3 regions of the Streptomyces sp. Tu 3180 genome follow, and region 2 is predicted to be linked to each of the others. Evidence: riboswitches for the same ligand, from Rfam matches in the RefSeq annotation. Region 2 holds a riboswitch; each other region holds the start of a gene.

Region 1 (10,470 bases), 1.9 Mb from region 2:
ACGGCACTCGTCACGGGAGCGAGCAGGGGCATCGGGCGGGGCATCGCCGAGCGGCTGGGGCGCGACGGAGCACGGGTCGCGGTGCACTACGGCCGGAACGAGGCGGCGGCGAAGGAGACGGTCGCCGCGATCGAGGCGGCGGGCGGCTCGGCGTTCGCGATCGGCGTGGTGCTCGGCGTCCCCGGGGACGCCGAGGCGCTGTGGGAGGAGTTCGACCGGCACGCGGACGGCCTGGACGTGCTGGTGAACAACGCGGGGATCGGGACCTCACGGCCGATCGAGGAGATCCGGGAGGAGGAGTACGACGCGCTCTTCGCGGTGAACGTGAAGGCGCCCTTCTTCATCGTCAAGCACGGCATGACGCGGCTGCGGGACGAAGGGCGGATCATCAACGTCTCCTCGGGGCTCGCCCGGACCGCGGCGATGCCGGGAAACGTGGCGTACGCGATGACCAAGGGGGCACTGGACGTCCTCTCCCGGGACCTGTCCAAGATCCTGGGCCGGCGGGGCATCAGGGTGAACTCGGTGGCACCGGGGCTGATCGACACCGACAACACGGCCCCGTTCCTGCACGGCACGGAGGACGGCTGGGCGTGGGCCGAGGAGATATCGGCGCTCGGGAAGGTGGGGACCCCGGCGGAGGTCGCGGACGTGGTGGCGTTCCTGGCCTCGGACGCGGGCCGATGGGTGACGGGGAGCTGGGTGGACGCCACCGGAGGGTCACTGACGTAGCACCGCGCGACGGGCCGGGTCCGCCCGGCCCTGGGATGCTGAAGGGGGCGGGAGGAGGGCCGCCCCGCGCCGCTCGCCCGGGAGGGCGGCGCCCGCTCTGCTAGATTGATTGGTCTAAACCACATGGTCCCTTCCGGGTCCAGTTCCAGTCGAGCCCTCCTCATCAGATCGGCAGGCCCAGCGTGGAAGTTGTCATCGTTGCGGACGCCAAGGCCGGCGGCGAACTCATCGCCGAGGCCATGGCTCAACTCCTGCGGCGCAAGCCCGACGCCCTGCTCGGCGTGGCCACCGGCTCCACGCCACTGCCCATCTACCAGGCACTGGCGGCCAAGGTGCGCGACGGTGCCGTGGATGCCTCGCGGGCACGCATCGCCCAGCTCGACGAGTACGTGGGGCTGCCCGCCGACCACCCCGAGTCCTACCGCTCGGTGCTCCGGCGCGAGGTGCTGGAGCCGCTCGGGATCGGCATGGACGCCTTCATGGGGCCCGACGGCACGGCCGAGGACGTGCAGGGCGCGTGCGAGGCGTACGACAGGGAACTGGCCGTGGCCGGCGGTGTGGACCTCCAGCTGCTGGGGATCGGGACGGACGGGCACATCGGGTTCAACGAGCCCTGCTCCTCGCTCGCCTCACGCACCCGGATCAAGACGCTGACCGAGCAGACCCGGGTGGACAACGCGCGCTTCTTCGACGGCGACATCGACCAGGTCCCGCACCACGTCATCACCCAGGGCATCGGGACCATCCTGGAGGCCCGCCACCTGGTGCTGCTCGCCACCGGGGAGGGCAAGGCGGACGCCGTCGCCGCGACCGTCGAAGGACCGGTGGCGGCGGTGTGCCCGGCGTCCGCGCTGCAGCTGCACCCGCACGCCACGGTGGTCGTCGACGAGGCGGCCGCCTCCAAGCTGAAGCTCGCCGACTACTTCCGGCACACCTACGCCAACAAGCCGGAGTGGCAGGGGCTCTGAGCCCGTCGCACGGGCCGGGGCCGATCGTGGACTAGACCAGCCCTGATACCGGGGGTATACAGAAGGGATCACGGAGGGTGCGGGGCACACCCCGTCCCGGGCCGTGCCACGATGTGAGCCGTGGCCGACGGGATGTCGGCCGCTTCGGGACTCGGAGCCGGGAAGGCAGAGCATGAGCACCGACGTCAGCAGTGCGGAGAACGAGGGCGGGACTGCGGTCCGTACGGCGCGCGTGCCCAAGTACTACCGGCTGAAGAAGCACCTGCTCGACATGACCGAGACGGCGTCCCCCGGCACCCCGGTCCCGCCCGAGCGCACGCTGGCGGCGGAGTTCGACACCTCGCGCACCACCGTCCGCCAGGCCCTCCAGGAGCTGGTGGTCGAGGGACGCCTGGAGCGCATCCAGGGCAAGGGCACCTTCGTCGCCAAGCCCAAGGTCTCGCAGGCGCTGCAGCTCACCTCGTACACCGAGGACATGCGCGCCCAGGGTCTGGAGCCCACCTCGCAACTGCTGGACATCGGCTACATCACCGCCGACGACCGGCTCGCCGGACTGCTCGACATCACGCCCGGCGGACGGGTGCTGCGCATCGAGCGGCTGCGCATGGCCAACGGCGAGCCGATGGCCATCGAGACCACCCACCTGAGCGCGAAGCGCTTCCCGGCACTGCGCCGCAGCCTGGTCAAGTACACGTCCCTCTACACCGCCCTCGCGGAGGTGTACGACGTCCATCTGGCGGAGGCCGAGGAGACCATCGAGACCTCGCTGGCCACCCCGCGCGAGGCCGGCCTGCTCGGCACGGACGTCGGCCTGCCGATGCTGATGCTCTCCCGGCACTCGCTGGACCGGGACGGACAGCCGGTGGAGTGGGTGCGGTCGGTGTACCGGGGCGACCGGTACAAGTTCGTCGCGCGGCTGAAGCGTCCGCAGGACTGAGCCCGGGAGCCCCGGCGAAACGGACGGTTGACGGGGATTTCGCTGCCGGTGCCTCTCGGTTGAGTGGAATTCGAGGTACCGGTATACGGACGAGGGGTTACGGACGAGCCACCCCCTGACCTAGATTTCCTGCGCACTACCGCCGGTGATCAGTGAGGGGACGGAGCCGTCTGATGTCACAAGCCCCAGGAACCGGCAGGGGGCCGGTGGTGACGCCCGTGCGCGTCGTCATCGCCCTCTGTCTCGTCGCACCCTTCGTGGCCATGCTGTGGGTCGGGTCGTACGCGAAGACCGACCCCGTCGTCATCGGCATCCCGTTCTTCTACTGGTACCAGATGGCGTGGGTGCTGATCTCCACCCTGCTGACCATGGTCGCGTACAAGCTCTGGCAGCGTGACCAGCGCGCCCGCAGGGCCCCGAAGGGAGGTGCGGCGCAGTGAACGACGGCGTGAACGGCGTGGCGCTCGCCGTCTTCGTCTTCTTCTTCGTGCTCGTCACGGTCATGGGCTTCCTGGCCGCGCGCTGGCGCAAGGCGGCGAACGAGCACAGCCTCGACGAGTGGGGCCTGGGCGGCCGGTCCTTCGGCACCTGGGTGACCTGGTTCCTGCTCGGCGGCGACCTGTACACCGCGTACACCTTCGTGGCCGTCCCGGCGGCGATCTACGCGGCGGGCGCGGCCGGCTTCTTCGCGGTGCCGTACACGATCCTCGTGTATCCGCTGATCTTCACCTTCCTGCCCCGCCTGTGGTCGGTGTCGCACAAGCACGGCTACGTGACCACGTCCGACTTCGTGCGCGGCCGGTTCGGTTCGAAGGGGCTGTCGCTGGCCGTCGCGGTCACCGGCATCCTGGCGACGATGCCGTACATCGCGCTCCAGCTGGTCGGCATCCAGGCCGTGCTGGACGTGATGGGCGTCGGCGGCGGCGAGGACACCAACTGGTTCGTCAAGGACCTGCCGCTGCTGATCGCCTTCGGCGTGCTGGCGGCGTACACCTACTCCTCGGGTCTGCGGGCGCCCGCGCTCATCGCGTTCGTGAAGGACACGCTGATCTACCTCGTCATCGCGGTGGCGATCATCTACATCCCGATCAAGCTGGGCGGCTTCGACGAGATCTTCGCCTCGGCGAACGAGGCGTTCGGCCAGACCAACCCGGCCACGGGCGCGCCGCGCGGTGCGCTGGTGCCGGGCGACGCGGGCCAGTGGACGTACGCGACGCTGGCGCTGGGCTCGGCGCTCGCGCTGTTCATGTACCCGCACTCCATCACGGCGACGCTGTCCTCGCGCAGCCGCGAGGTGATCCGCCGCAACACCACGATCCTGCCGCTGTACTCCCTGATGCTGGGTCTGCTGGCGCTGCTGGGCTTCATGGCGATCGCGGCGGGCGTGAAGGTGCAGAACGGCCAGCTGGCGATCCCGCAGCTGTTCGAGGACATGTTCCCCGACTGGTTCGCGGGCGTCGCCTTCGCGGCGATCGGCATCGGCGCCCTCGTCCCCGCGGCCATCATGTCCATCGCGGCGGCGAACCTGTTCACCCGCAACATCTACAAGGACTTCATCAGGCCGGACGCCACACCGGCCCAGGAGACCAAGGTCTCCAAGATCGTCTCCCTGCTGGTGAAGGTGGGCGCGCTCGCCTTCGTCCTGACCATGGACAAGACCGTCGCCATCAACTTCCAGCTGCTGGGCGGCATCTGGATCCTGCAGACCTTCCCGGCCCTGGTCGGCGGCCTGTTCACCCGCTGGTTCCACCGCTGGGCGCTGCTCGCGGGCTGGGCGGTCGGCATGCTCTACGGCACGGTCGCCGCGTACGGCGTCGCCTCCCCGACGCAGAAGCACTTCGGCGGCTCCTCGAAGGAGATCCCCGGCATCGGCGAGATCGGCTACATCGGCCTCACCGCCTTCGTCATCAACGTCCTGGTCACGGTCGTCCTGACCTTCGTCCTGAGGGCCGCCAAGGCCCCCGAGGGCGTCGACCAGACCAAGCCGGAGGACTACACGGCGGACGCGGGCGACCCGGGCGTCCAGGTGGAGCTCCCGCCGGCCACGGCGGGCAGCGCGCACTGACGCCGCAGCCGTGAACCACGGGCCGCCGGAGAAATCCGGCGGCCCGTCGTCGTATCCGTCAAGCACACTCTCCCCCCATGGGCGTCGCCGTCCGGCCGGCGGAGCCCGGCGAGCACGGGGAACTCGGTGAGACCACCGCGCAGGCCCACCTCCGGGACGGGCTGCTCGGCCTCGGGGGGCGCGACGCGTGTCCCGGTGAGCCGGGGGCACGCGGCGACGCGGGCGGCGGTCACCGAGGTGCCGGCCGCCGTGGAGCACGGCGGCGTGCCGGGCGGGGTGACGTTCGTACCGGGCAGCGGACCGATGGCCTGCATGGCCGGGCCCGGCGAGGCCGGGATCCGGATGCTCGCGGTCGCCCATGCGGCCCGGGGCCGCGGTGTCGGGGAGGCCCTCGTCCGCGCCTGCGTCGGCCGGGCACGGGCCGTCGAGGGCTGCGTCCGGGTCGTGCTGCCGGCCCGGCGCACCGTGCACTCCGCCCCCCGCGTCCACGAGCGGCTGGGTTCCGTCCGCACGCCCGGGCGCGACCGGAAGTCCCTCCCGCACCTGGACGACATCACGCTCTTCACCTATGAGTTGACACTCTGACACCATCGAGACACAACATATGGGCCTGCCGACAGCACCCGGCACAAGATGTATGCTCGTGCTCGCTGTCGCCGCAGGGGAATCCGGTGCGAATCCGGAACTGTCCCGCAACGGTGTACTTGTGCGTGTTCGCGTCATGGCGCGGGCGCGCACGGGCTTCAGTCCGAGGACCTGCCGACAGTGCGCCCGGCCGTCCGGTCCGGGTGCCCTGACGTCCGGGCCTCGTGGAATGGGCCGGTGGACGCGACGCCGCGTGCGTTCGTGTGCTGCCCCCCGCCCTCGGCGAGGCCCCCGTGCCGAGCGAGGGAGAGCCCCACGTGACCATCGCGCCAGCCGATCCGGCTTCAGCGGTCGACGTGACAGAGCAGAGCGACGGCCCCGGTGCCGCGCTGCTGCGGACCCTGACCGAGCTGACCGCCGACCTGCCCGACGCGGACCCCGGCCGGGTCGCCGCCGCCGCGCTGCGCGGCCGGTCCGCCCGCGCCGACGAGACGGAGCTGCGGGAACTGGCCACCGAGGCCGCGGCCGGGCTCATCTCCGAGGACCCCGCCTACTCCCGGCTGGCCGCCCGGCTGCTGACCGTCGGCATCCGCGCCGAGGCCGCCTCGCAGGGCGTCACGTCGTTCACCGGGTCCGTCGCGACCGGGCACCGCGAGGGCCTGATCGCCGACCGCACCGCCGCGTTCGTCCGGCTGCACGCGGACCGGCTCGACGCGCTGATCGACACCCGGGCCGACGACCGCTTCGGCTACTTCGGCCTGCGCACCCTCCACAGCCGCTACCTGCTGCGGCACCCGATCACCCGCAAGGTCGTCGAGACGCCCCAGCACTTCCTGCTGCGGGTCGCCGCCGGTCTCGCCGAGGACGACAGCGTGCGGTCGGTGGACGAGGTCGCCGCGCTCTACGGGCTGATGAGCCGCCTGGACTACCTGCCCTCCTCCCCCACGCTGTTCAACTCCGGCACGCGGCACCCGCAGATGTCGTCCTGCTACCTGCTGGACTCCCCCAAGGACGAGCTGGACTCGATCTACGACCGCTACCACCAGGTGGCCCGCCTCTCGAAGCACGCCGGCGGCATCGGCCTGTCCTACTCCCGCGTCCGGGCCCGCGGTTCGCTGATCCGCGGCACCAACGGGCACTCCAACGGCATCGTCCCGTTCCTGAAGACGCTGGACGCCTCGGTCGCCGCCGTGAACCAGGGCGGACGGCGCAAGGGCGCGGCGGCGGTCTACCTGGAGACCTGGCACTCCGACATCGAGGAGTTCCTGGAGCTGCGCGACAACACCGGTGAGGACGCCCGCCGCACGCACAACCTGAACCTCGCGCACTGGGTGCCGGACGAGTTCATGCGCCGGGTGGACGCCGACGGCCGGTGGTCGCTGTTCTCCCCGGTGGACGTGCCGGAGCTGGTCGACCTGTGGGGCGAGGAGTTCGACGCCGCCTACCGGGCCGCCGAGGAGAAGGGGCTGGCCAGGAAGACCCTCCCCGCGCGCGAGCTGTACGGCCGGATGATGCGCACCCTCGCGCAGACCGGCAACGGCTGGATGACCTTCAAGGACGCCGCCAACCGCACCGCCAACCAGACCGCCGAGCCGGGCCACGTCGTCCACTCCTCCAACCTCTGCACGGAGATCCTGGAGGTCACCGACGACGGGGAGACGGCGGTCTGCAACCTGGGGTCGGTCAACCTCGGCGCGTTCGTCGACACGGCCGCCGGCGACCTCGACTGGGCGCGGCTGGACGCGACCGTGCGCACGGCCGTCACGTTCCTCGACCGGGTCGTGGACATCAACTTCTACCCGACCGAGCAGGCGGGCCGCTCCAACGGCCGCTGGCGCCCCGTGGGTCTGGGCGTCATGGGGCTGCAGGACGTCTTCTTCAAGCTGCGCCTGCCCTTCGACTCGCCCGAGGCCCGGCGGCTGTCCACCCGGATCGCCGAGCGGATCATGCTGGCCGCGTACGAGACCTCCGCGGACCTCGCCGAGCGCAACGGTCCCCTGCCCGCCTGGGAGAAGACCCGCACCGCCCGGGGCGTTCTGCACCCGGACCACTACGCCGCGGACCTGACCTGGCCGGAGCGCTGGGCGGCGCTGCGCGAGCGGATCGCGGCCGTCGGGATGCGCAACTCGCTGCTCCTCGCCATCGCGCCCACCGCCACCATCGCCTCGATCGCGGGCGTGTACGAGTGCATCGAGCCGCAGGTGTCCAACCTGTTCAAGCGCGAGACGCTGTCCGGGGAGTTCCTCCAGGTCAACTCCTACCTCGTCGACGACCTCAAGCGCCTCGGCGTGTGGGACGCGCGCACCCGCGAGGCGCTGCGTGAGGCGGGCGGCTCGGTGCAGGACTTCGCGTGGATCCCCGAGGAGGTGCGCCGGCTGTACCGCACGGCGTGGGAGATCCCGCAGCGCGCGCTGATCGACATGGCCGCCGCCCGCACCCCGTTCCTCGACCAGGCGCAGTCGCTCAACCTGTTCCTGGAGACGCCGACCATCGGCAAGCTCTCCTCGATGTACGCGTACGCCTGGAAGCAGGGCCTGAAGACGACGTACTACCTGCGTTCGCGTCCGGCGACCCGGATCGCGCGCGCCGCACGGGCGCAGACCGCCGTCCCCGTCCCGCAGCCGGCCCCCGAAGAGGCCGTCGCCTGCTCCCTCGAGAACCCCGAGTCCTGTGAGGCCTGTCAGTGATGACCAGCACCACCCGTCCCCAGAACCTGCTCGACCCGGGCTTCGAGCTCACGCTGCGCCCGATGCGCTACCCCGACTTCTACGAGCGCTACCGGGACGCCATCAAGAACACCTGGACCGTGGAGGAGGTCGACCTCCACTCCGACGTGGCCGACCTCGCGAAGCTGAGCCCCGCCGAGCAGCACCTCATCGGCCGGCTGGTGGCGTTCTTCGCCACCGGTGACTCGATCGTGGCGAACAACCTGGTGCTCACGCTGTACAAGCACATCAACTCCCCCGAGGCGCGGCTGTACCTGTCGCGGCAGCTCTTCGAGGAAGCGGTCCACGTCCAGTTCTACCTGACCCTGCTGGACACCTACCTGCCCGACCCGGACGACCGGGCGGCCGCGTTCGCGGCGGTGGAGAACATCCCCTCCATCCGGGAGAAGGCCGAGTTCTGCTTCCGGTGGATGGACTCGGTGGAGAAGCTCGACCGGCTCGAGACGCAGGCGGACCGCCGCCGCTTCCTGCTCAACCTGATCTGCTTCGCCGCGTGCATCGAGGGCCTGTTCTTCTACGGGGCCTTCGCCTACGTCTACTGGTTCCGCAGCCGGGGCCTGCTGCACGGGCTGGCGACCGGCACCAACTGGGTGTTCCGCGACGAGACGATGCACATGTCCTTCGCCTTCGACGTGGTCGACACCGTGCGCAAGGAGGAGCCGGAGCTGTTCGACGACCGGCTCGGGCAGCAGGTGACGGACATGCTGCGGGAGGCGGTCGAGGCGGAGCTGCAGTTCGCGCGCGACCTGTGCGGCGACGGGCTGCCGGGGATGAACACCGAGTCGATGCGGCAGTACCTGGAGTGCGTCGCCGACCAGCGCCTGACCCGGCTGGGCTTCGCCCCGGTGTACGGCTCCGAGAACCCGTTCTCCTTCATGGAGCTCCAGGGCGTGCAGGAGCTGACCAACTTCTTCGAGCGGCGCCCGTCCGCGTACCAGGTCGCCGTGGAGGGCACGGTCGACCTGGACGAGGACTTCTAGGGGGTTCCCCACAGGGCGCCGGTCCGGGTGCCACCTCGCCTCACGCCGCCCGCGCGGTGCGGTGCGAGGTGGCGTCCCGCGCGGCACGGCGCGACGCGGCGCCCCGTGCGGTGCGGGCCGGTGCGGCGGTGTCGCGCCGTTCCGCGGCGGCGCGGCCCGCCTCCGCCCGCCTGATCTGCCGGTCGATCCGCCGGTCGCGCACGATGCCGATCACGGCGGGGAGGACCATCAGGACCAGCAGGCCGAGGACGGTCAGCGTTCCGATCAGTGCTTCCATGCGTGTCGTATCCATGGACACCACTGTCGCGCCGAACACTCCTTACCGGCAGTGGCAGGACTGCCGTAGAACCTCGATTTACTGCCAGCGGTGAGGCACACTGACGGCATGCTCCACGACGTGGCGGCCGTCCTCCTCGACGGTGTGAACCCCTTCGAGCTCGGTGTCGTCTGCGAGGTCTTCGGCGTCGACCGCAGCGACGACGGCCTGCCGGTCTACGACTTCGCCGTCGCCTCGGCCGAGGGCCGCGCGCTGCGCAGCAACACGGGGTTCTCCCTCCAGGTCGAGCACGGCCTGGAGCGCCTGGAGACGGCGGACCTCATCGCCGTGCCGGCCGGCTCCCGCTACGAGTCGCGGGACTTCCCGCCGGAGCTGCTGGACGCCCTGCGCCGGGGCGTGGACCGGGGCGCCCGGGTGCTCAGCGTCTGCTCCGGCGTGTTCGTGCTCGCCGCCGCCGGGCTCCTCGAGGGCCGGCGCGCCGCCGCCCACTGGCGTCACGCGGAGGACCTGACCAGGCGGTACCCCCATCTGACCGTCGAACCGGACGTGCTCTACGTCGACGAGGACCCGGTGATCACCTCCGCGGGCACCGCCGCCGGCATCGACGCCTGTCTGCATCTGGTGCGCAAGGAGCAGGGGCCGGAGGTCGCCAACAGGATCGCCCGGCGGATGGTCGTGCCCCCGCACCGCGACGGCGGCCAGGCCCAGTACATCGAGCGCCCGCTGCCGCGGTCCGGGGGCGACACGGTCTCCGGGGTGCTGGTGTGGATGGAGCGGCACCTCGACGAGGAGGTCACCGTCGAGCAGCTGGCCGCCCGCGCCCACATGTCCCCGCGCACCTTCGCCCGCCGCTTCCGGCAGGAGACCGGCACCACGCCCTACCGCTGGATCCTGCGCCAGCGCGTCCTGCTGGCCCAGCGCCTGCTGGAGGCGACGGACGAGACGGTGGACGCGATCGCGGGCCGCACCGGTTTCGGCGACGCGGCCGCCCTGCGCCACCACTTCGTGCGCACCGTGGGGACCACGCCGAACGCCTACCGGCGGACGTTCCGCGGCCCCGAGGCCGCCTGAGCGCCCGCCGGCGGGCGGGGCTCACCGGGCGACCGGCCTCACCAGCAGCCGGTTCGGGCGCAGGGTGATGCCGACGCGCGTGGTGTCGTCCGAGCCGGCCGCCTGCTCGAAGCGGAACCGGGTGGCCAT
Region 2 (10,470 bases):
ATGCCGCTGCCCAGCCCCTGCTCGTCACGCGAGACCACGCCGATCACCAGCACCGGTGCCGCCGCGACGACGACGCCGGCGCCGAGGTTGGCGACGCAGGAGGTGACGATCAGTTCGAGCTCGTCGCCGTGGCGGAAACCCACGAGGGCGTAGCCGACGGCCATGACCGCCAGGCCGGCGCACCACATCCCGCGCACGTCGAAGCGGCGCAGGTACCGGCTGACCAGCATGCCGGTGCCGAACATCACCAGGTTCCAGCTCACGCTGACGACGGCGTTGTGGTGGGCCGTCCAGCCCAGCCCGTCCGACACACCCGGGATGGCGGGGTACAGGGCGAGCAGGATGGCGAGGCCCGGCATGGTGAAGGCGACCGTCTGGCCGAGGCCGCCGGCGGTCAGCGCCAGGGCGACCGGACGGCGGCGCAGGACCCGCAGGTCCAGGATCGGATGGGCACTGGAGCGCTCGACGAACAGGAAGGCGATCAGCGCGGCGGTCCCCGCTGCCAGCCAGCCCAGGGTCCGCACGTCCGACCAGCCCCAGCTCTGCCCCTGGCCGACGGCGTAGACCACGGCTGTCAGACCACCGCCGAGCACCAGCCCGCCCAGCCAGTCGAAACCGGACTCGAAGGCGTGCCGCGGGGTCTCCGGAACCAGCAGCGCGATCAGCGCGAAGGCGACCGCGGTGGCGGCGGCGAGGAACCACAGGACCCCGCGGTACCCCCAGGTGTCGATCAGCCGGCCCGCGAGGAACGGCGAGACGATGGCCACCAGGCCGACGCTGCTGCCCATGATGCCGCTCGCCTGCTTCACCAGCCGGGGCGGGAAGACGTCCCGCACGGCGGCGAACGACAGGGCGCCGAAGGGCCCGTAGCACCCGGCGATCGCCCGGCCCGCGAGCACCAGCCAGAAGCTGCCGGCCAGCGCCGCCAGCAGCTCGCCGAGGGCGCCCAGGGCCGTCATGGCGAGCATGACGCGCCGTTTGCCGTACAGGTCTCCCAGCTTGATCACGAAGGGGGTGAGCAGGGTCGACACCAGGGTCAGGGTCAGGCCGAACCACACCACCTGGGTGGTGTGGAACGCCTGGGCGACGCCCGCCGTGGCGTTGGCCCCGAGGATGCCGCCCGCGGCCAGCAACTGGGTCGGCCACGCGAGCGCGACGAGGATCAGGACCAGGCGGGGTGTCCACCGCCCGTCCGCGCGGACGCGGGGTGCGAGGTCGACCGAGGGGCTCGATGACGGCGACGTCATGCCAGCCCTCCTTTCACGGAGGTGCCGAGGGAAGGGGGAGCACGTGGGGGAGAGGCGGAGGACGGACTGCCGTGACGCGTCGCTCACGGGAACGTGACAGCGCGGCAACCCGTCGTCGCGTGACGTCGATGATGACCCGAACACCTAGTGGTCGCTAGGTTTCGGAAGTGTGGCCCACCTCACACAGGGTTTCCTCGGGCGGCGCGGCCGGCCGTCGCCCCGTACCCCGCCGGTACTGTTCTGGCATGGCGACACCCAGGGGGCCCCGCGGCCACTACACGGCGGGCCGGGCACGGCGTACGCAGATCCTGGAGGCGGCCCTGCTGCGCTTCGGCAGGGACGGCTACCGCAAGACCTCCCTCGCCCGCATCGCGCGCGACGCCGAGATCACCGACGCCGGGCTGCTGCACCACTTCCGGGACAAGCAGCAGCTGCTGCTCGCGGTCGTCGAGTACTGGCACGAACGCATGGACGTGCGGTGGGAGCGCGTCTCCGACTCGGTGCGGGACGCCTTCCGCTGCCACCTGGAGGACACGGCCGAGACGCTCGGCATGCCCGGCATGGTGGAGCTGGCGGTCGTCCTGACCGCCGAGGCCACCGCCCCCGACCACCCGGCCCACGGCCACTTCACCACGTGGCAGGAGAAGGGCGTGGCGGAACTCGCCGACCGCCTGCGGGCCGGCAGTCGCAGCGGGGAGCTGCTCCCCGGCCTGGACCACGAGGGCATCGCCCGTGAGTGCGTCGCCATGGACGCGGGGCTGCTGCAGCAGTGGCTGGCCGCGGGGCGGTCCTTCGACCTGGTCGCCGTCATGCGTGCCCACCTCGACCGCCTCGTGCGGGCCATCTCCGCGGACGGGCAGGGTCTGTAGGGCCGCCGCGAACGGGCCGGTGGGTGCCTCCGGGGCCGTCCGGGTCCTTGATTGTCATGCTCATGATTAATTTGACGACCGTGCCCCACCCCCCGTGGTGGCGGCCCGTTCACGACGTGTTCCACGTCACGTACGCCAAAACCTAGTAATCACTAAGTGTTGGCCGCATGATCGTGTCTGCTCACCTCCGGCGCTGAGAAAGGCCGCCATGCGTCACCACTGGACCGCACGTGTCGTCAGTCCCCGCCTCCCCCCGCCCGCCGAGGGCGCCTGCCCGGCCGCGCTGCTGCGCGGCGAGTTCACCGCGCGGCAGGCCGTGCGGTCGGCCCGGCTCCTGGTCACCGCCCTCGGCGTCTACGAACTGGAGCTCAACGGAACCGTGGTGGGCGACCACGTCCTGGCCCCCGGCTGGACGAGCTACCGCCACCGCCACCGCTACCAGTCCTTCGACGTCACCTCCCTGGTCCGTGAGGGCCGCAACGCCTGGGGCGCCCACCTGGCCGACGGCTGGTACCGGGGCCTGCTCGGGTTCAACGGCGGCACCCGGTGCGTCTACGGCGAACGCACCGGGCTCCTCGCCGAACTGCACCTCGAGTACGCCGACGGCTCCACCGACACCGTCGCCACCGGCGACGGCTGGCGCTGGAGCACCGGGCCGGTCCTCGCCGCCGGCCTGTACGAGGGCGAGGAGCACGACGCCCGCCGGGAGCGGGCGGGCTTCAGCGAAGCCGGCTTCGACGACTCGGCGTGGCAGCCGGCCGACCTCGTCGACTTCGACACCACCGTCCTCTTCCCGGCGGACAGCCCGCCGGTGCGCCGCATCGAACACCTCGCGCCCGTCGCGGTCACCACCTCGCCCACCGGGCGCACGATCCTCGACTTCGGCCAGAACCTCGTCGGACGGCTGCGCATCCGCGTCCGGGGCGAGGCCGGCCGCACGGTCACCCTCCGCCACGCGGAGGTCCTCGAGGACGGCGAACTCTGCACGCGTCCGCTGCGGCACGCCGCCGCCACCGACCGCTACGTCCTGCGCGGCGACCCGGCGGGTGAGGAGTGGGAACCCCGCTTCACCTACCACGGCTTCCGCTACGCCGACGTCGAGGGCTGGCCCGGCGACCTCGACCCGGCCGACGTCACCGCCGTGGTCCTCCACAGCGACCTGCGCCGCACGGGCTGGTTCTCCTGTTCGGACGCCTCCCTCAACCGCCTGCACGAGAACGTGGTGTGGGGGATGCGCGGCAACTTCGTCGACGTGCCCACCGACTGCCCGCAACGCGACGAGCGCCTCGGCTGGACCGGCGACGTCCAGGTCTTCGCCCCCACCGCCGCCTTCCTCTACGACGTCCGCGACTTCCTGCGCTCCTGGCTGCGCGACCTCGCCGCCGACCAGGGCGACGACGACCGGCGCGTGCCCCCGGTGTTCAGCCCCGACATCCCGGTGATCACCCCGGTGCCCCTCCCCCCGGGCAACCCGCCCATGGCCGGCTGGTGCGACGCGGCCGTCATCGTGCCCTGGGTGCTGTACGAGCGCTACGGCGACACCGAGGTGCTGCGCGCCCAGTACCCCTCGATGCGCGCCTGGGTCGACGCCGTCGACCGCATCGCCGGGCCGGCCCGGGTCTGGGGCGAGGGGTTCCAGTTCGGTGACTGGCTGGACCCGACCGCCCCGGCGGACGACCCCGGCCGCGCGACGACGTCGTCCGCCCTGGTCGCCACGGCCTACTTCGCGCACTCCGCGCGGCTGCTGGCCCGCACCGCCGAGGTCCTGGGCGACGCGGACGACGCCGCTCGCCACCACGCCCTGGCCGACGCGGTCCGCGACGCCTTCCTCGCCCGCTTCCACGCCGGCGGCGGGCGGCTGACGGAGGAGACCCAGACCGCCTACGCCCTCGCCCTGTGCTTCCGGTTGCTCCAGGACGACGCCGAGCGCGCCGAGGCCGGACGCCGGCTGGCGGACCTGGTGGCCGGGCGCGGCCACCGCATCGGCACCGGTTTCCTCGGCACCCCCCTGGTGTGCGACGCGCTGACCGGCACGGGACACGTGGAGACCGCCCACCGGCTGCTGGCCCAGCGGTCCTGTCCCTCGTGGCTCCACCAGGTCGACATGGGCGCCACCACCGTGTGGGAACGCTGGGACAGCATGCTTCCCGACGGCAGCGTCAACCCCGGTGAGATGACCTCCTTCAACCACTACGCGCTCGGCGCGGTCGCCGACTGGATGCACCGCACCGTCGCCGGTCTGGCGCCCGCCGAGCCGGGCTACCGGCGGCTGCTGATCCGCCCCCGCCCCGGGGGCGGCCTCACCTGGGCCCGGGCCGAGCACGACACGCCGTACGGCCGGGCCGGGGCCGGGTGGCGCCGTGAGGGCGGCACGCTGCACGTCGACGTCGTCGTACCCCTGCGCGTCACCGCGCTGGTCGATCTGCCGGGCGCGGAGCCCGTGGAGGTCGGCCCCGGCCGGCACACCTTCCGGACCCCGTTCCGCACGACCACGTGACGACGCGGCTTCACACGACCACGGGGTGACCGCGTTTCACACGACCGCACCCGGACCCCGTGTCACGCGACCACGGGGCGGCCCCGACGACCGCGCGTCCGGCCCCGCCGGACGACCCGCCCACCGCTTCACCGGAACCAGTGCGAGGAGCACACATGACACCCACCAGCCTGCCCGACGCGTTCCTGTGGGGCGTCGCCACCGCGGGGCACCAGAACGAGGGCGACAACAGCGCCAGTGACACGTGGTTCCTGGAGCACACGACGCCCTCGCTGTTCCGCGAGCCGAGCGGTCCGGCGTGCCGCGGCTACCAGCGGTGGGAGACGGACCTCGATCTGGCCGCCGGACTGGGACTCAACGCCTTCCGCTTCTCCGTCGAGTGGGCCCGCGTCGAACCCGAGCGCGGGGTCGTCCGCGCCGAGGCCCTCGACCACTACGAGCGCATGGTCGACGGCTGCCTCGAGCGGGGCCTGGCACCCATCGTGACGTTCAGCCACTTCACCGCACCGCACTGGTTCGCCGCGGCCGGCTCCTGGACCGCCGCCGACGCCCCGGCGCGCTTCGCCGAGCAGTGCGACCGCGTCGTGGCGCGCTTCGGCGACCGCATCTCCCACGCCGTCACCCTGAACGAACCCAACCTCGAACAGCTGCTGCAGGCGGGAGCGAAGCTCCCGGCCGAGGCCGAGGCGCTCAAGACGCGGATGCTGGCGGCCGCCGCACGGGCCGCCGGAAGCGACACCTACGCCAGCGCGAACGTCATCCCCGCCCACCGGCAGGAGGAGTTCCGGGCCGCGTTCACCCGGGCCCACCGCGCCGCCCGCGACGCGGTCAAGGCCCGCCGCGGCGACCTGCCCGTCGGCGTCTCCATCGCCGTCGCCGACGAAGTGGCCCTCCCCGGCGGCGAGGAACGCCGGGACGCCAAGCGCGCCGCCGTCTACGACCACTGGCTGCGCGAGGCACGCCACGACGACTTCGTCGGCGTGCAGAACTACGAGCGCATCGTCCACGGCCCCGACGGCGAGGTGACGCCCGACGGCGAACTCAACGGGATGGGCACCGTCATCGAGCCCGCGTCCCTCGCCGGCGCCGTGCGCTACGCCCACGAGGTGTCCGGGGTGCCGGTCCTCGTGACCGAACACGGCATCCAGACCCCGGACGACGCACAACGCGCCGCCTTCATCCCCGCCGCCGTCGAACACCTCGCGGCCGAGGTGCGTGCGGGCACGCCCGTCCTCGGCTACTGCCACTGGACGCTCATGGACAACTTCGAATGGATCTTCGGGTACGGCGCCCGGCTCGGGCTGCACGAGGTCGACCGCGACACCTTCGAGCGCCGCCCGAAGCCGAGCGCGAAGGCGTACGCGGACGTGGTGCGAAGCCACCGGGCACCGCTCGCCGGCACCCGGGACTGAGCCCTTCCCGAAGGGCCCGCCCGGCCGGGCGCGTGCGCGTCCGTCACGAGGCGGAGCGGTCCGCCTCGACCGGGTGGGCCGGATGGGGGTGCCCGGGGAGGAAGGTCACCTGGGGCGCTCCGGTGCGGGGGTGGACGGCGACCTCGCTCGCCGGACCGCCGGGCAGGTCCGTGTCCATCAGGCGGGGACGGCGGCCGAGCGCCGCCTCGACCGTCGCCTCGTACACGTTGACGCCCAGCGCCCGGCACATGCCCTCCCCGACCAGGGCGCCCCCGATCCGCGGGTTGATCTCGACGACCTCCGGGCCGCCGGTGGTCAGGACGAACTCCACGTGCGCGAAACGGTCGGTGTAGCCGATCGCCGCGAGCACCTCGCCGAGCCACCGCTCCAGCACGGACCGCCGGGCCTCCGGGAAGGCCACGGGAAACGCCGTGATCTCCTCCCGGAAGCACGGCTCCGGTGACATCAGCCGGCTGGAGACGCCCAGCAGCCGGGTCCGGCCGGCCCAGGTGAGGGTCTCGGCGCTGTACACCGGCCCGCTGAAGTACGGCTCCGCGAACAGCCGCCCTCTCAGCTCCCGCCCGGCCGCCCCGTCGAGGGCCGCCTCCAGCTCCGGCTCGTCGCGGACCAGCCAGACGTTCTGGCTCCCGGTGCCCGCCGTGTCCTTGAGGACGGCGGGCAGACCGACCTCCTTGAGCAGCACGTCCCTCAGTTCCGCTCCGGGCGCCTCCACGGCCCGCCCGCGCGTCAGCCCGGCGTCGTGCAGCCGGTTCCGTACGGCCGCCTTGTCCCGGGTCAGCCGGAGCACGGCCGGATCGAGCCCGGGCAGGCCGAGACGGTCCGCGAGCTCGGCACCGGCCAGTGTCCAGGTGTCGGTCGAGCTGATCAGGCCGCGCGGCCGAGGCGTCCGGCGGAGCAGATCCGTGAGCCCTTCCACGTCGAAGGTGTCGGTGACGACGACGTCGAGGGCGTCCGCCGGAAGCCTCTCCAGCTCGTAGGAGTAGGAGGCGCGGTCGCGTGTGAGCAGGATGAGCCGCTCGCCGAGTGCGTCGGCGGCGCGCACCAGGTGTCCGAGGCCGAAGGTGAGTGACTCCAGGCAGACCACGCTCATGCCGCTCGCTCCTTGCGGCCGGCCGGGCGGGCGGTGCGCCGCCAGGCCATCCTGGACCAGGGCATGGACATCTCCTCGGGGGCGGAGACCTCGACCGGTTTCAGCGCGGCGGGGTCCAGGGCTTCCGTGTGGCGGGCGAAGACGCGCTCGACGTAGCGGTGTCCGGTGTCGGCGCCGACCACCGGGTGCAGCCGGTCGGGGTGGCGCCGGGCCTCGTACGTCGCGGCCAGGTGTCCGGCGCCGGTGGACAGCCCGGCGAAGACGGCGTGGTCGCGCAGCAGGGCGACCGTGCCGGACATGGCGTGGGTGAAGTCCAGCCAGTGAACGGCGTCGTAGAGGTGGTGGCGGACGTTGCCGAAGACGATCGACGACCCGATGCCGGCGATGATCGCCTCCGGGTCGTGGTGGTCCTGGCTGCCGAAGGTGACACTGCCGAAGGGCTGGACGCCGACCGGCCGCACCGAGGGGTCGGTGGCGCGCAGGCGTTCCACGAGGCCGCCCGTGGAGGCCCCCGACCCCACCCCTCCGACGACGGTCAGCGCGGTCGAGGGGAACGCGGCCGTGATCCGGTCCGCCACCTCGTGGTAGCCGAGGTAGTGGACGTCGTCGTGGTACTGGCGCATCCAGTGCCAGCCGGGGTGATCGGCGAGGATCTCCTTCACCCGCCGCACCCGCAGCTCCTGGTCCAGCTTGAGGTCCTTCGAGGGTCTGACCTGTTCCACGGTGGCGCCGAGGATCTCCGGCTGGGCGCGGGTGGTGGTGTCCACGGTGGTGGACGCGACGACGTGGCAGCGCATGCCGTAGCGGTGGCAGGCGAGCGCCAGGGCGTAGGCGTAGATGCCGCTGGAGCTGTCGATCAGGGTCTGTCCCGGGCGGATCGCGCCCCGCTCCAGGAGGTGGCGGACGGCGGCGAGCGCCGAGTAGATCTTCATCGACTCGAACCGGATCAGGACGAGGCCGTCGGTGAGCCGGACGAGATCCGGGACTTCAGGGCGTCGGCGATGCGGGGGTGGATCACCCGTAGCCTCCTTGGGCGAAGGAACACCGGTGGCCGAGCGAGTGGAAGAAGGCGGACAGTTCGGACTTGAGACCGGCGTCCAGGCGGCCGGGGAAGAGGTAGCCGATCAGGCAGCCCGTGTGGGCGACGAAGACGCCGTCGGCGCCGAACCGCTCCCGGTGGGCGAGCAGGCTGCCGAACGTCGCCTTGGGCAGCACGTTCTGCGACAGGGCGGCGCTGGCGGTCGCCGCCCGTGCGACGGCGGCCGGGTCGCCGGAGGCGAAACCTTTGAGCAGGTCGGTCAGGCACCGCTCGTACTCCTCCCCGTGCCGCCGGTAGTGCTCCAGCAGCAGGTCGGTGACGGCGGCGGTGTCCACGGTCCCGGGCTCGGTGGTGTACGCGGTGTGGAAGCCGATGTCCGTGCCCAGGCGCCGGACCACCCGGTGCCGGCCGCTGAGGTACAGCGCGAACTCGTCGAGGAACACGCTGTCGGCCCGCTCGATCGACGCCAGGACGCCCAGGACCACGTCCGTGTCGTACGGCAGGGCGAAGAGCCGGAACAGACAGCGCAGGGTCGCCACGATGTCGGCGGTGGAACTCGCCATCCCCACGCCCACCCGCAGGTCGGAGTGGGCGCTCCAGCGGCCCGGCGGCAGCGTGAGCCCGAAACGCTCCAGGAAGAGCCGGGCCGCCGTCGCGGACTTCTCGCCGAGGGGCAGCGGATTCGGCGGCTGCGCCCCGGGGGCGAAGTGCACCCGGGAGTGCCGCTCCACGGGAAAGGACACCACGGCGATGTCCGGATCGGCCCCCGCCCGCAGCGGGCCCTGGTAGAGCTCGCCCAGAGTGCCGTGGCAGACGCCGGACACGGTGCGGCCCGTCACGTACCCCTCCTGTCCGCGTCCTGGAACGCGACCGGGAGGGAGGCACCGCGCAGGGCGTGCCCTGCGGCCGTCCGCACCGCCAACCCGGTCCGCGAGGTCACCGTGCACAGCCCGCACGTCACGTGCGGGCGCAGCGGCAGGTCTTCGGACTCGCGGACCCGCCCACCGGGGATGCCGGCGGGCACCTACCGGCCGTCGCTTCCCGGCCCCGACGAGATACGGGCCCAGTGCTGTTGACGGCTTTCGTTCCCACTCACCGCCGCGGGACAGTCCCGGACTCCCACCGGGTTCCCTCTTGCGCCGGTCCGCCCGGCATCCGGCCGGACCGGCGGGCGCGAACCGACTGCGGGCATCAGCGTAGGGCGGCTCGCGCTCCGGCGGCAGGGGGTGCGGCGCCGGTTGTCCGGATGCGATCGGTGCCCCGGCGGGCGTCAGGGCCCTGCGTCGGCCGGGGACCACTCTGGCCGGATGTGGCCTCGGTGCTCCCGGCCGCCTCGGTCACACTGGTGCCTCCCGTCCCACGTGCACACCGCCCGTCGGTGTTCCGCGCCCCGGAAGGCCCAGGATGCTGCCAGAGACGACGCCGGAGGACGACGGCACGGCCGCACCGCCCGCCCGTGACAGGCGTCCGGCCGATCGCGTCGCCCTGCGCGCCGACCTGAGGGCCGCGCTGCCCGACGCGAGCGCGGCGGTGGTGGTCACGGCGCTCGTGTTCGTGTTGCTGTGGGCGCGCATGGAGTCGGGCGAGTCGGACACGGTCGCGGTCATGCCGTTCATGGACGACCCCGGCACGTACTGGATGTACCTGCTCAGCCAGGCGTTCGGCTGGTCGGGCCTGTTGTGGGCCTGGGGCACGGTCATGCTCGGTCTGCTGCTGTCCGGGCCGCGCCCCGCCCGGCTGCCGGTCCCCCGGCAGACCCTGGAGCGCTGGCACCGCACCACGAGCCTGACCACGATGGCCCTGATGTTCGCGCACGCGCTGATGTTCGCGGCGGAACTCGTGCGGTACGAGGCCCGGTTGACGTGGCTCGAACGGCTGTGGGCGGGCTTCGCGGACACGTTCGTGCCCGGCTGGTACGACTCCGGCACCGGCCAGGTAGCCATCCCCCTCGGCCAGGGCGCCCTCTACCTGGCCGTTCCCCTCGGCCTGCTGTTCTACGTCCGGCACCGCATCGGCGCCGGCACCTGGCGCCGCCTGCACCGCTTCGTCATCGTCGTGTACGTGCTGAGCGTGTGGCACACCCTGCTGTACGGCACCAACGTCTGGTACGGCGAGTGGCCGCGCACCGTCCTGTGGCTGCTCCAACTCCCGGTCGCGGCACTGCTGCTGGCTCGGCTGCTGCGGCCCGCCCGGCGGGCCGAGCGACTGGGCGGGCCGGGACGGCGCGGGGGCGTGTCGCTGCCGGGCTGGGGGGTGCGGGCCGCCGGCCGGGTGGCCGCCGGGGCCGTCGTGGTG
Region 3 (10,470 bases), 1.1 Mb from region 2:
CGCGACCCTCGGCCACACCGCCCGGCGGGACGCGTTCGGCGGCAGGCTGAAGGACCTCCAGTCCGTCGCCCACCAGGTCGCGGAGATGGCCCTGCGCACGGAGTCGGCCCGGCTGATGGTGTACGCGGCGGCGACGGCGTACGACGCGGGCGCGCCGGACGTCCCGCGGCGCGCCGCCATGGCGAAGCTGCTGGCCACCGAGACCGCGCAGTACGTCGTCGACCGGGCCGTCCAGCTCCACGGCGCCCGGGCGCTGCAACGCGGGCACCTGCTGGAACACCTCTACCGCGAGGTCCGCGCACCCCGGATCTACGAGGGGGCGAGCGAGGTCCAGCGGGGCATCGTCGCCAAGGAGCTGTACAGGAGCCTGGAGGACCGGTGACAGGAGAACCCGGAGGACCGGTGGCGAGAGAACCCGGGGGGCCGGTGACGCGTGAGCCCGGGGGACCGGTGACCGCCGAGCGCGTCAACCCGCCCGCCCTCTCCCCGCCGGCCGGCTTCTCGCACGCCGTGGTCGCCACCGGCACCCGGATGGTGTTCCTGGCCGGCCAGACCGCCCTCGACGGCGACGGCGAGGTGGTCGGCGACACGCTGCCCGAGCAGTTCTCGCGGGCCCTGGCCAACCTCCTCACCGCCCTGCGCGCGGCCGGCGGCACCCCCGCCGACCTGGCCCGCGTCACCGTCTACGCCACCGACGTCGCCGCGTACCGCGCGCACGCCCGCGAACTGGGCCGGCGCTGGCGGGAGCTGGCGGGCCGCGACTACCCGGCGATGGCGGTGGTCGAGGTGGTCCGGCTGTGGGACGAACGGGCGCTGGTGGAGCTCGACGGGTTCGCGCTGCTGCCCTGAGCGGACGAACAGGCCCTAGCGTGGAGGGATGCCGGAGATCGAACTGAGTGCGGGCACCGTCGAGTACGAGGACACGGGAGGTGAGGGGCCGGTCGTCGTCCTGCTGCACGGACTCGTGCACGACGCCTCGGTCTGGCGGAAGGTCATCGCCGAACTGCGGACCGATCACCGGCTCCTCGCGCCGACCCTGCCGTACGGCTCCCACCGCAGGCCGATGACCCGGCCGCCCACGCCCGACCTGGTCAACGAGCTGGTCGTGGAGTTCCTGGAACGGCTGGACCTGCGGGACGTCACCCTGGTCGAGAGCGACTGCGGCCGCGCCCAGACGGTCGCGGCCCGGCACCCCGAGCGGCTGGCGCGGCTGGCGCTGATCTCCTGCGAGGCCTTCGACAACTACCCGCCGGGCCTCCCCGGCAAGATGCTCGCCGTGGCCTGCAGGGTGCCCGGCGGCATCCCGCTCCTGGTCCGCACGCTGGGTCTGAAACCGCTGCGCAGGCTGCCGGTCGGACTCGGCGCGCTCACCAAGCGCCCCGTGCCGGACGAGATCGTCGACCGTTGGCTGCGCCCCCTGCGCACCGACCCGGCGATCCGTCGGGACTTCCGGCACTACGGGACCCACATCCGGCGGACCGAACTGCTCGAGGCCGCCTGGGGGCTGCGGTACTTCGACCGGCCCGCGCTGGTCGTCTGGGCGACCGAGGACCGGATGATGCCCCGCGAGCACGGCCGCCGCCTGGCCGAACTGCTGCCCCGGGGGCGGCTGGTGGAGATCCGGGACACGCGGACGCTGATCGCCGAGGACCGGCCGCAGCGTCTCGCCTCCCTGCTGCGGTGGTTCGTCGCGCAGGAGTGACCGGCGTGCGGCCGGGTCAGGCGGCGACCGCGAGGCGCCCGGCGGGCGCCCGGTGCGGGGCGACCACCCGGCCGTCGGGGAGCAGCTCGCCGGTGTCGTCGAAGACGATCGAGCCGTCGCAGAGCAGGTTCCAGCCCTGCTCGGGGTGGGCGGCCACCACGTGCGGGGCGGGGGAACCGGTCCGCCGGCAGGAAGGCTGGTGGGCACACATGGCGCACCTCCACATCGGTGGGACGATCCGAAGGGTCGTACGGTGAGACCCTGCTCCCGCCGCGAACTCATCGGAACGGCCCGCCGTGAACCGTGACGGCTTCCGGACGGTCCCGGGACGGTTCCCCGACGACCGGTGCGGACTCGCCACCGAAGGGGTGAGGATGACGGCCCCGGAGCCGTTCACCCGGTACTGGTGGAGTCTCTCATTCCGCTCAATCCGGAGGTTTCCCCATGTCTGTGCGTCCCGTCCTCGGTGCGGTGACCGGCGCCGCGCTGCTGCTGCTCGGCTCCGTGGCGGCGGCACCCTCGGCGGTGTCGGCCGCTCCCGCCGAGACCGTGACGGTGGACTCCGTGGGCCGGATGGCCGACGGCTCCGTCACCCTCTCCGGCACCTACCGCTGCACCGACGCCACCGGACCGGTCTACGTCAGCTCCGCGGTGCAGCAGGACCCGTCCGCGTACAGCTACTCCGTCGGCGGCACCCGGGCGGTGTGCGACGGCCGGGCACACCGCTGGGAGAACACCGGCAGCGTGCCCGACGGCGCGCTGAAGGCCGGCCCGGCCCACGTCGAGGCCACGATCATGGAGATGCGCTCCGAGGGCATCCTGGTGCTGCCCCACTTCCACGCGGTGCAGCGACAGGCCATCACCCTGGTCCAGGGCTGACCGGCCCCGGGGCCCGGCGGCACCGCGCGCCGCCGGGCCCCGGTGGACACCGCCGGCGCGGCGACCGGACCGCGACGCGGCCGGTCCGGTCCGGTCAGGCCGGTGCCGGTTCGCCGGCCGGCCAGTCCAGCAGGCGCGCGCCGATCACCGCCGTCTGGAGCATGTAGCGGTGCGACGGGTCCGAGGGGTTGGCGCCGGTGAGCCTGTGGATGCGCTCCAGGCGGTAGGTCAGGGCGCGCACGCTCAGCGAGAGGCGGCGGGCCGCCTCCGCGGAGACGCAGCCGGCGTCGAAGTACGCGGTGAGCGTGTCCAGGAGGGGTCCGGCGCCGCCGCGGGCCCGGGTGAGCGGGCCCAGGGTGTTGTGGACCAGGTCGGCCATGGCCTGGCGGTCACGGGCCAGAACGGGGTAGACGAGCAGGTCGGCGGCGCGCAGCACCGGGTCGTCCAGCCCCAGCCGTTCGGCGATCTCCAGGGAGCTCAGCGCCTCCTCGTAGGACTGGACGACACCGCCGGGCCCGGACTGCGGGCGGCCGATGACGACCTGGCCGCCGTCGGTGGCGGCGTGCGCCTGCTTGGCGAAGTGGGTGAGGACCTCGCCCTGGTTCCCGGGCGCGATGCACAGCAACCGCCCGTCCTTGGTGGTGAGCAGGATGCTGCGGTCGCCGAACCGGGAGATGAGGGCGCGCTCCACCTGCCGGGGGACCGGGTCGCCCTCGTCGTAGGGGACGGGCCCCTGGGCGACGGCCACCGCGTGCGCGTGGGACAGCCGCAGGCCGAAGCGTTCGGCGCGCTCGGCGAGCCGCCCCAGATCACTGCGGCCGTAGAGCAGGTCGTCGATGAACTCGCGCCGGGCCGCCTCCTCCTGGCGCACCGCCATCCGCTGCGCCCGCTCGTAGCCCTCGGCGAAGGCGTCCACCATCTGCTGGACGGCCGCGAGCGCGTCGTCGGCCGAGCGGGAACCGCGCGGCCACGCCTCGCGGGCGGCGGACAGGTGCACGTTGACGAGGGCGCGCAGGCCGAAGCCCGCCTCCGCGGCCCGTTCGCCCAGCGCCCGCCGGGAGGCGATCTCGTCCCGGGTGAGGCGTCTGCCCGTGGCCGCGACCTCGGCCAGGATGCGGGCATAGCCGTCCAGGTACCGCTCCGGGACCTCCCCCTGCGTCACGCCGCCCCCTCGTCCCCGACGCGTTCCTGACGCGCCCTCAGCACGTCACCGGCACGCAGACTTTATTGAACGTTGCCGGAATCCGGCAATGCGCGGACGGTCCCGTGCCGTACATGATGGCTCGCGGGGAGCACTGCGCAGGGTTCCGGTGCCGGGCACCGGCAGGTGCCCGGCACCGGAACCGGAGGGGAGCGGTGCCACCGCCGACGCGAGCGGCGAGCGGGAGGGGGCGGGATGCGTACGTTCGTGGAAGCCGCCACGGGCCTGCCCACCCTCCTGTTCACCGCCGCCCTCGTCGTGGTGTTCTGCTTCTGGCTGCTGGTGGCGGCCGGTGTCGCCGACAGCCGCGGTTTCGACTCCGACGCGGACCTCGACGCCCTCGAAATGGGCGGGGTGCCGGTCGCGGTCGCGTTCTCGCTGCTGACGGTCTTCGCCTGGCTCCTCGCCACCGGCGCGGGCGTACTGCTGGCCGCGGTCCTCCCGGAGGGGCCCGCCGCCGGACTGCTGCGCCCCCTCGCCGCGTGCGGCGCGCTGCTCGCCTCCTGGCGGCTCACCCGCCTGACCGTGCGGCCGCTGCGCCCCCTCTTCCCGGACGGGCCCGGCCCGTCCCCCGCCGCCCGGCGGACGGTCCGACGGTCCGCCACGCGCCCCGACAGGCACCGCGGTTGCCGCCGGAGGAAGGGGACGGGACCGCGGGGGAGTTCCGGATTTCGGCTGCCGGACGCCTGATCGAAGGTTTGTCCACGCATGGAGCGCGTTCCGCCGAATGATCATTCAGGCATTCCGGGCGACTTCTCGCCGGGGTGTTACTGAGCGGTATCCCGGCCTGCTACAAGCATGGTTGCACGATTAACCACTCCTGCGATCCCCACCTCCGAAGGGCGGACCGTCGTGTCAGTGCGTTCTGTTCGGGCAACCCTGGCAACCCTCGTCCTGAGTACCGCGGCCGTCCTCGGCCTGGCACAGCCGGCTTCGGCCGCCGGCGACAACTACGTGGCGCTCGGCGACTCCTACTCCTCCGGAGTGGGCGCGGGCGACTACACCTCCGAGAGCGGCGACTGCAAGCGCAGCACCCACGCGTACCCGTCCCTCTGGGCGGCCGCCAACTCCCCGTCCTCGTTCAGGTTCGTCGCCTGCTCGGGAGCGACCACGACGACCGTGGCCGGCAGTCAGCTGAGCGCGCTGACCTCGTCGACCACGCTCGTCAGCGTCACGGCGGGCGGGAACGACATCGGTTTCGCGGACGTCATGCAGACCTGCGTGCTGCAGAGCGAGGCCACCTGCGTCAGCCGCGTCAACACCGCCGTCTCGGCGATGCAGAACTCCCTTCCGGGGAAGCTCGACTCGCTCTACAGCGGCATCCGCTCCCGCTCCCCGCAGGCACACGTGGTGGTGCTGGGCTACCCGCGCTTCTACAAGCTCTCGGGCAGCTGCATCGCCGGACTCACCGAGACCGAGCGCGGCGCGATCAACAACGCCTCGGACGTGCTGAACGGGGTGCTCGCCAAGCGGGCGGCCGACGCCGGGTTCACCTTCTCCGGCGTGGTGGACGAGTTCACCGGACACGAGCTCTGCTCGGGCGACGCCTGGCTCCACAGCGTGACGATCCCGGTCGGCAACTCCTACCACCCGAAGGCCGTCGGCCAGTCGAGCGGGTACCTGCCCGCCTTCCGCTCCGTGGCCTAGCACCGTCCCGTGCGGGGGGCGCCCCCGCACCTCCCGCGGCGCCGGGCGCGACTCGCGCGCCCGGCGCCGCGGGAACGCGGTCCGCTCCCGGCGCGCTAACGGTCCGTCCGGACCGCTTCCGCCAGTTCCTCCGGGGTGCGGGGTCCGACGGCCGTGTCGGCCAGCAGCCCCTGCGCGCGCAGGAGCCGACCGACCGCGACGCCCCAGGGCAGCCGCAGGCCCGCCGCCCGGAGCAGGTCGGTGCGGGCCAGCGTCCCGGCGGCCGGCCCGGTGTGCACCCCGGACGGCGTGAGCAGCGCCGCGTCGTCGGCCCAGCGCAGGGCGAGGTCCACGTCGTGGGTGGCCATGACGACCGTGGTGCCGTTCTCGCGCAGTCCGTCGAGGGTGGCGAGCAGCCTCTCCTGGCCGTCGGGGTCGAGCCCCGCCGTCGGCTCGTCCAGGATCAGCACGCGGGGCCGCATGGCGACCGCGCCCGCGATCGCCGTGCGCTTGCGCTGCCCGTAGGACAGCAGGTGCGTGGGCCGGTCGGCGAGGGCGGTGATGTCCAGCGCGGCCAGCGCCTGGGCCACCCGGGCGCGCACCTCGGCGTCGGGCAGGCCGAGGTTGAGCGGTCCGAACGACACGTCCTGGCCGACGGACGCGGCGAACAACTGGTCGTCGGGGTCCTGCACCACCAGCTGCACGGTCGTCCGCAGCCGGGTCAGCCCCTTGCGGTCGTAGCGGACGGGCACGCCGTCGACCGCCAACGCGCCGCTGTGCGGGCGCAGTCCACCGCTGAGCAGCCGCATCAGCGTCGTCTTGCCGCTGCCGTTGCGGCCCAGCAGCGCGAGCGCGCGCCCCTCGCGCACCTCGAAGTCGAGGCCGGTGAGCACGGGCGGCCCGTCCTCGTACGCGAAGGACGCGTCCCGCAGGGAGAGCAGCGCGGACCCGGTCATGACAGAGGCCTTTCCAGAGCGAGGGCGAGGACGGCCAGGCCCACGAGCAGCGCCACGCTCCCGGCCGTGAAGCGGACGGAGACCCGGGCCTCGGGCACCAGGACGCGCAGGGTGCCGTCGTAGCCGCGCCCGGCGAGCCCGGTCTGCAACCGGGCCGCCCGGTCGAAGGCCCGGACGAACGCGGTGGCGCCGAGCCCGCCGAGCGAACGCCAGGTGGCGGAGCGGGTGGTGTGCCCGAGCCGGGCCGCCTGCGCCTGGCGCACCCGGCGCACCGAGTCCAGCAGCAGGAAGCTCATCCGGTACGTCACCAGGGCCACGTCGACGACCGGTGCGGGCACCCCGGCGCCGGCCAGGCGCGGCAGCAGGTCGGACATCGGGGTGGTGAAGGCGAACAGCAGCACCCCGAGGGAGGCCGCCGACGTGCGCAGCAGCAACTCCCCGGCGCGCAGCGGCCCGTCCCCGGCCAGCGACACCCACCCGTCCGGTCCGCCCACCCGGACGAGCAGCGGCAGCGCGCCGGTGACGCAGAAGCCCAGCGGCACCCGGTAGGCGCGCCACAGCCGCCGGCCGGGCACGCCCGCCGGGCCCAGCAGCACCGCGAGCGCGGTCAGCAGCACCAGGGCCGCGCCCGGCCAGGGCGGCAGCGAGATCGCGAGCACGGTGAGGCCCAGTCCGAGCACGGCCTTGTCCACGGGGTGGCGGTGGCGCCAGCGGCTGCCGTGCGCCGCCGCGTCGATCGGCAGCAAGAGGACTCAGCCCCGCCGTTCGGAGGAGGTCCCGTCACCGGCGTCCGCGCCGGCGTCCGGCCGCGCGGGATCCGCCGCCTCGCCGCCGGGGTCCGCCCCGGCCCCCGGCCGGGCCGCCGCACGCGCCTCGCCCTGCCGCCGCCCCCGCCGCAGCCCGAAGTAGTACGCGAGGCCGCCCGCGCCGATCGCCGCCTGGAGGGCGAACAGCGCCGACTCGATCTCGCCGGACGGCGGTTCGTACAGCGGCGAGAACCACGGCTCGTAGTCCGGGTCGATCTCGGTGATCGCGGTCTCCGCCTCGGCGTCGGCGCCCGTGAACGGCTCCTCCTTGTGGTCGCCGAGGCCGAGCGCCGGCGGCAGCACCGCGAGTGCGGCGACGAGGAGCAGCAGCAGGGTGTTGATCTTCGCGTTCCGGCTCATCGGGTCACCGCCCCGGCCTCGTCCCGCGTCTTGCGGCCGGCCGTCGTCACCAGCACCCCGAGCCGGGTCAGCTCACCCTTGCTGGACTGCACCAGCATGCGCATCACCAGCACGGTCAGCAGCCCCTCGCTCACCGCGAGCGGGATCTGCGTGACGGCGAAGACGGAGCCGAACTTGCCGAGCGCGCCGAGGAACCCGCTGTCCGGGTCGGGGAACGCGAGCGCGAGCTGGACGCTCGTCACGCAGTACGTCGACAGGTCGGCGACGAAGGCGCCGCAGAACACCGCCGCCATCAGCGGGACGCCGCAGCGGCGCAGCAGCTTGTAGACGCCGTACCCGGCCCAGGGGCCGACGACCGCCATCGAGAAGACGTTGGCGCCGAGCGTGGTCAGCCCGCCGTGCGCGAGCAGCAGCGCCTGGAACAGCAGGGTGATGGTGCCCAGCACCGCCACGACCGGCGGCCGGAACAGGATCGCGCCCAGGCCCGTGCCGGTGGGGTGGGAACAACTCCCCGTCACCGAGGGGAGCTTGAGCGCGGACAGGACGAACATGAACGCTCCCGAGGCGCCGAGCAGCAGCGTGCTCTCGGGATGTTCCTTGACCTCGCGGACGAGCGACCGGGCTCCGTGGACGACGAACGGCGCCGATGCGACGCTCCAGGCGACCGCGTGCGCCGGTGGCAGAAAACCCTCGGCTATGTGCATGGCTCAGCAGACCCTCTCCAGCACCTCGTGGATGGTTGACGCGCCTTGGCCGGTCTCCTGGCTGACGGGTACCACCGCCCGTGCTCCGCCTTCCCGGGTCCCGAGGGGACCCAGTGGCCGTCCGCGAGGACTGGAGCCGGACTTCCCGATCACAGTGGCGAGGGCCGCACCGGTATCGCACCGATTTCCCGTCACCAAGGCGTGGCGACAGTAGTGCCCGTTCCGGCCCGGTGACAAGCGGACGCGGGGGCGCGCGGGCAGCGCCCGGCGGCGAGCGCCCCGGCGCACACCTGCGGACTTGACACCGGCCGCGGACCCGTCGAAGCGGGGGGACTGGAAGAGGGCGGCGCCGGGCAGTGTCTTGCTGCAATTAATATGCAACAGCGATTTCAAGGCATCAGGGATGTGAGGTTCGATGACGACCCGACGAATACGGAGTGCCGCCACCGCCGCCGTCGCGGCCGCGGTGACCGGCGCGGCCGCCGCCTGCTCGGCGCCGGGCGGAGGCACGGACGGCGGCGCGTCCGCCGATTCCGTGGTGATCGGCGTCGCCTCCGAGCCGGACACCCTGAGCCCGCTGCTCGGCTACGGCAAGGACGGCAACTCCAAGATCTTCGACGGACTGCTCGTCCGGGACGCCGGCCAGAAGCTGAAGCCCGCGCTGGCGAAGGCGCTGCCCGAGGTCGGCGACGGCGGCCGTACCTACACCTACACCCTGCGCGACGGCGTGCGCTTCAGCGACGGCGAGCCGCTCACCGCCGACGACGTGGTCTTCACGTACCGCACGGTGCTGGACGACAGGACCAACAACACCGCCAAGAGCGAACTGGACGCCATCGAGGAGGTGCGGGCGGACGGCGACGACAAGGTCGTCTTCACCCTCAAGTACCCCTACGCGGCCTTCGCCGCCCGCACGGTCCTGCCCATCGTCCCCGAGCACGTCGCCGGCGAGCAGGACCCCAACACCGGCTCCTTCAACACGAAGCCGGTCGGCACCGGACCGTACGTCCTCACCGACTGGCGCAAGGGCGAGAAGCTCACCTTCAAGGCCAATCCGGACTACTGGGGCGGCGCGCCGAAGGTGAAAAAGCTCACCATGGCGATCGTCGCCGACGACGACGTCCGCGCCACCCGGCTGCGCTCCGGCGACCTCGACGGCGCGGTCCTCCCGCCCAACCTCGCCGCCACCTTCGAGAACGAGGACGGCAGGAAGACGTACCGGGCGACCTCCTACGACTTCCGCGCCGTCACCCTCCCCACCGGCAACCCGGTCACCGGCGACACCGCGATCCGCCGCGCCCTGGACCTCGCCGTGGACCGCGAGGCCATGGTCGACAAGATCCTCGACGGAGCCGGCCGCCCCGCCTACGGCCCGCTGCCCCTGGACGACCCCTGGTTCGCGCGGGGCACCGAACGCGACCGGGACCTCGGCGAGGCGGAGCGCGTCCTCGACGACGCCGGCTGGAAGCCGGGCCAGGACGGCATCCGCGCCAAGGACGGCCGCCGCGCCTCGTTCACGCTCTTCCACCCCTCCGGCGACAAGGTCCGCCAGGACCACGCCCTCGCCTACGCCTCCGACGCCAAGAAGGCCGGCATCGAGGTGAAGGTCGAGAGCGCCACCTGGGAGGTCATCGAGCCCCGGATGAAGCACGACGCCGTCCTCGCGGGCTTCGGCAGCACCGGCGACCCCGACTTCGGCCTCTACACCCTGCTGCACTCCTCCCTCGCCGGGGACGGCTTCAACAACATGGCCCGGTACGACGACCCGGCCGTGGACGAGGCCCTCGACACCGGCCGCCGCAGCCAGGACCCCGAGGACCGCAAGGCCGCCTACGACGACCTCCAGCGCGAACTGGTGAAGAACCCGGGCTACACCTTCCTCACCCACATCGACCACATGTACGTCCTCGCCGACCGCTGGGACGGGCTGACCACGCAGACCGAACCGCACGAGCACGGCTTCGCCAGCGGCCCCTGGTGGAACGTCGAGGACTGGCAGCCGAAGAAATGACCTCCCTGCCCTGGGGAGAGATGACCCGGCTCGTGGCACGGCGGGCCCTGTCCGCCGTGCCCGTGCTCCTCGTCGTCACCTTCGGCGTGTTCGCGATCGCCGCGGTCTCCCCCTTCGACCCCGTCAAGGCCTACGCGGGCACCGCCGCGCTCGGCGCCGACCGGGAGACCCTGGACCGGCTGCGGGAGAACCTCGGCGTGGACCGGCCCTTCGCCGAACGCTGGT

What was found. A riboswitch is a leader RNA that binds a small molecule or an ion and turns the genes downstream of it on or off. The one in region 2 is predicted to bind cobalamin.
Region 1: it holds a riboswitch for cobalamin, as region 2 does, so the genes downstream of both, GL259_RS25850 (ribonucleoside-diphosphate reductase subunit alpha) here and GL259_RS33615 (hypothetical protein) in region 2, are expected to answer to the same signal.
Region 3: it holds a riboswitch for cobalamin, as region 2 does, so the genes downstream of both, GL259_RS29130 (energy-coupling factor ABC transporter permease) here and GL259_RS33615 (hypothetical protein) in region 2, are expected to answer to the same signal.

The regions. Positions count from the first base shown of each region.
Region 1 covers NZ_WOXS01000002.1:5,500,789-5,511,258, reverse strand. Annotated here, with positions in the region: gene GL259_RS25880 (SDR family oxidoreductase) at 1-732, shown strand, start outside; gene nagB (glucosamine-6-phosphate deaminase) at 915-1,700, shown strand; gene GL259_RS25870 (GntR family transcriptional regulator) at 1,873-2,637, shown strand; gene GL259_RS25865 (DUF3311 domain-containing protein) at 2,811-3,077, shown strand; gene GL259_RS25860 (sodium:solute symporter family protein) at 3,074-4,702, shown strand; partial or broken gene GL259_RS25855 (GNAT family N-acetyltransferase) at 4,780-5,287, shown strand; cobalamin riboswitch at 5,323-5,481, shown strand; gene GL259_RS25850 (ribonucleoside-diphosphate reductase subunit alpha) at 5,605-7,974, shown strand; gene GL259_RS25845 (ribonucleotide-diphosphate reductase subunit beta) at 7,974-8,993, shown strand; gene GL259_RS25840 (hypothetical protein) at 9,034-9,270, opposite strand; gene GL259_RS25835 (helix-turn-helix domain-containing protein) at 9,379-10,341, shown strand; gene GL259_RS25830 (cytochrome P450) at 10,363-10,470, opposite strand, start outside.
Region 2 covers NZ_WOXS01000002.1:7,367,471-7,377,940, forward strand. Annotated here, with positions in the region: gene GL259_RS33585 (MFS transporter) at 1-1,247, opposite strand, end outside; gene GL259_RS33590 (TetR/AcrR family transcriptional regulator) at 1,493-2,116, shown strand; gene GL259_RS33595 (glycoside hydrolase family 78 protein) at 2,325-4,613, shown strand; gene GL259_RS33600 (family 1 glycosylhydrolase) at 4,769-6,025, shown strand; gene GL259_RS33605 (ATP-grasp domain-containing protein) at 6,069-7,136, opposite strand; partial or broken gene GL259_RS33610 (cysteine synthase family protein) at 7,133-8,154, opposite strand; gene GL259_RS33615 (hypothetical protein) at 8,151-9,014, opposite strand; cobalamin riboswitch at 9,153-9,311, opposite strand; gene GL259_RS33620 (ferric reductase-like transmembrane domain-containing protein) at 9,580-10,470, shown strand, end outside.
Region 3 covers NZ_WOXS01000002.1:6,281,123-6,291,592, forward strand. Annotated here, with positions in the region: gene GL259_RS29075 (acyl-CoA dehydrogenase family protein) at 1-382, shown strand, start outside; gene GL259_RS29080 (RidA family protein) at 451-849, shown strand; gene GL259_RS29085 (alpha/beta fold hydrolase) at 878-1,702, shown strand; gene GL259_RS29090 (DUF5999 family protein) at 1,719-1,913, opposite strand; gene GL259_RS29095 (DUF6299 family protein) at 2,147-2,581, shown strand; gene GL259_RS29100 (helix-turn-helix domain-containing protein) at 2,676-3,743, opposite strand; gene GL259_RS29105 (hypothetical protein) at 3,978-4,472, shown strand; gene GL259_RS29110 (SGNH/GDSL hydrolase family protein) at 4,635-5,429, shown strand; gene GL259_RS29115 (ATP-binding cassette domain-containing protein) at 5,525-6,364, opposite strand; gene cbiQ (cobalt ECF transporter T component CbiQ) at 6,361-7,110, opposite strand; gene GL259_RS29125 (energy-coupling factor ABC transporter substrate-binding protein) at 7,117-7,530, opposite strand; gene GL259_RS29130 (energy-coupling factor ABC transporter permease) at 7,527-8,234, opposite strand; cobalamin riboswitch at 8,264-8,448, opposite strand; gene GL259_RS29135 (ABC transporter substrate-binding protein) at 8,650-10,245, shown strand; gene GL259_RS29140 (ABC transporter permease) at 10,266-10,470, shown strand, end outside.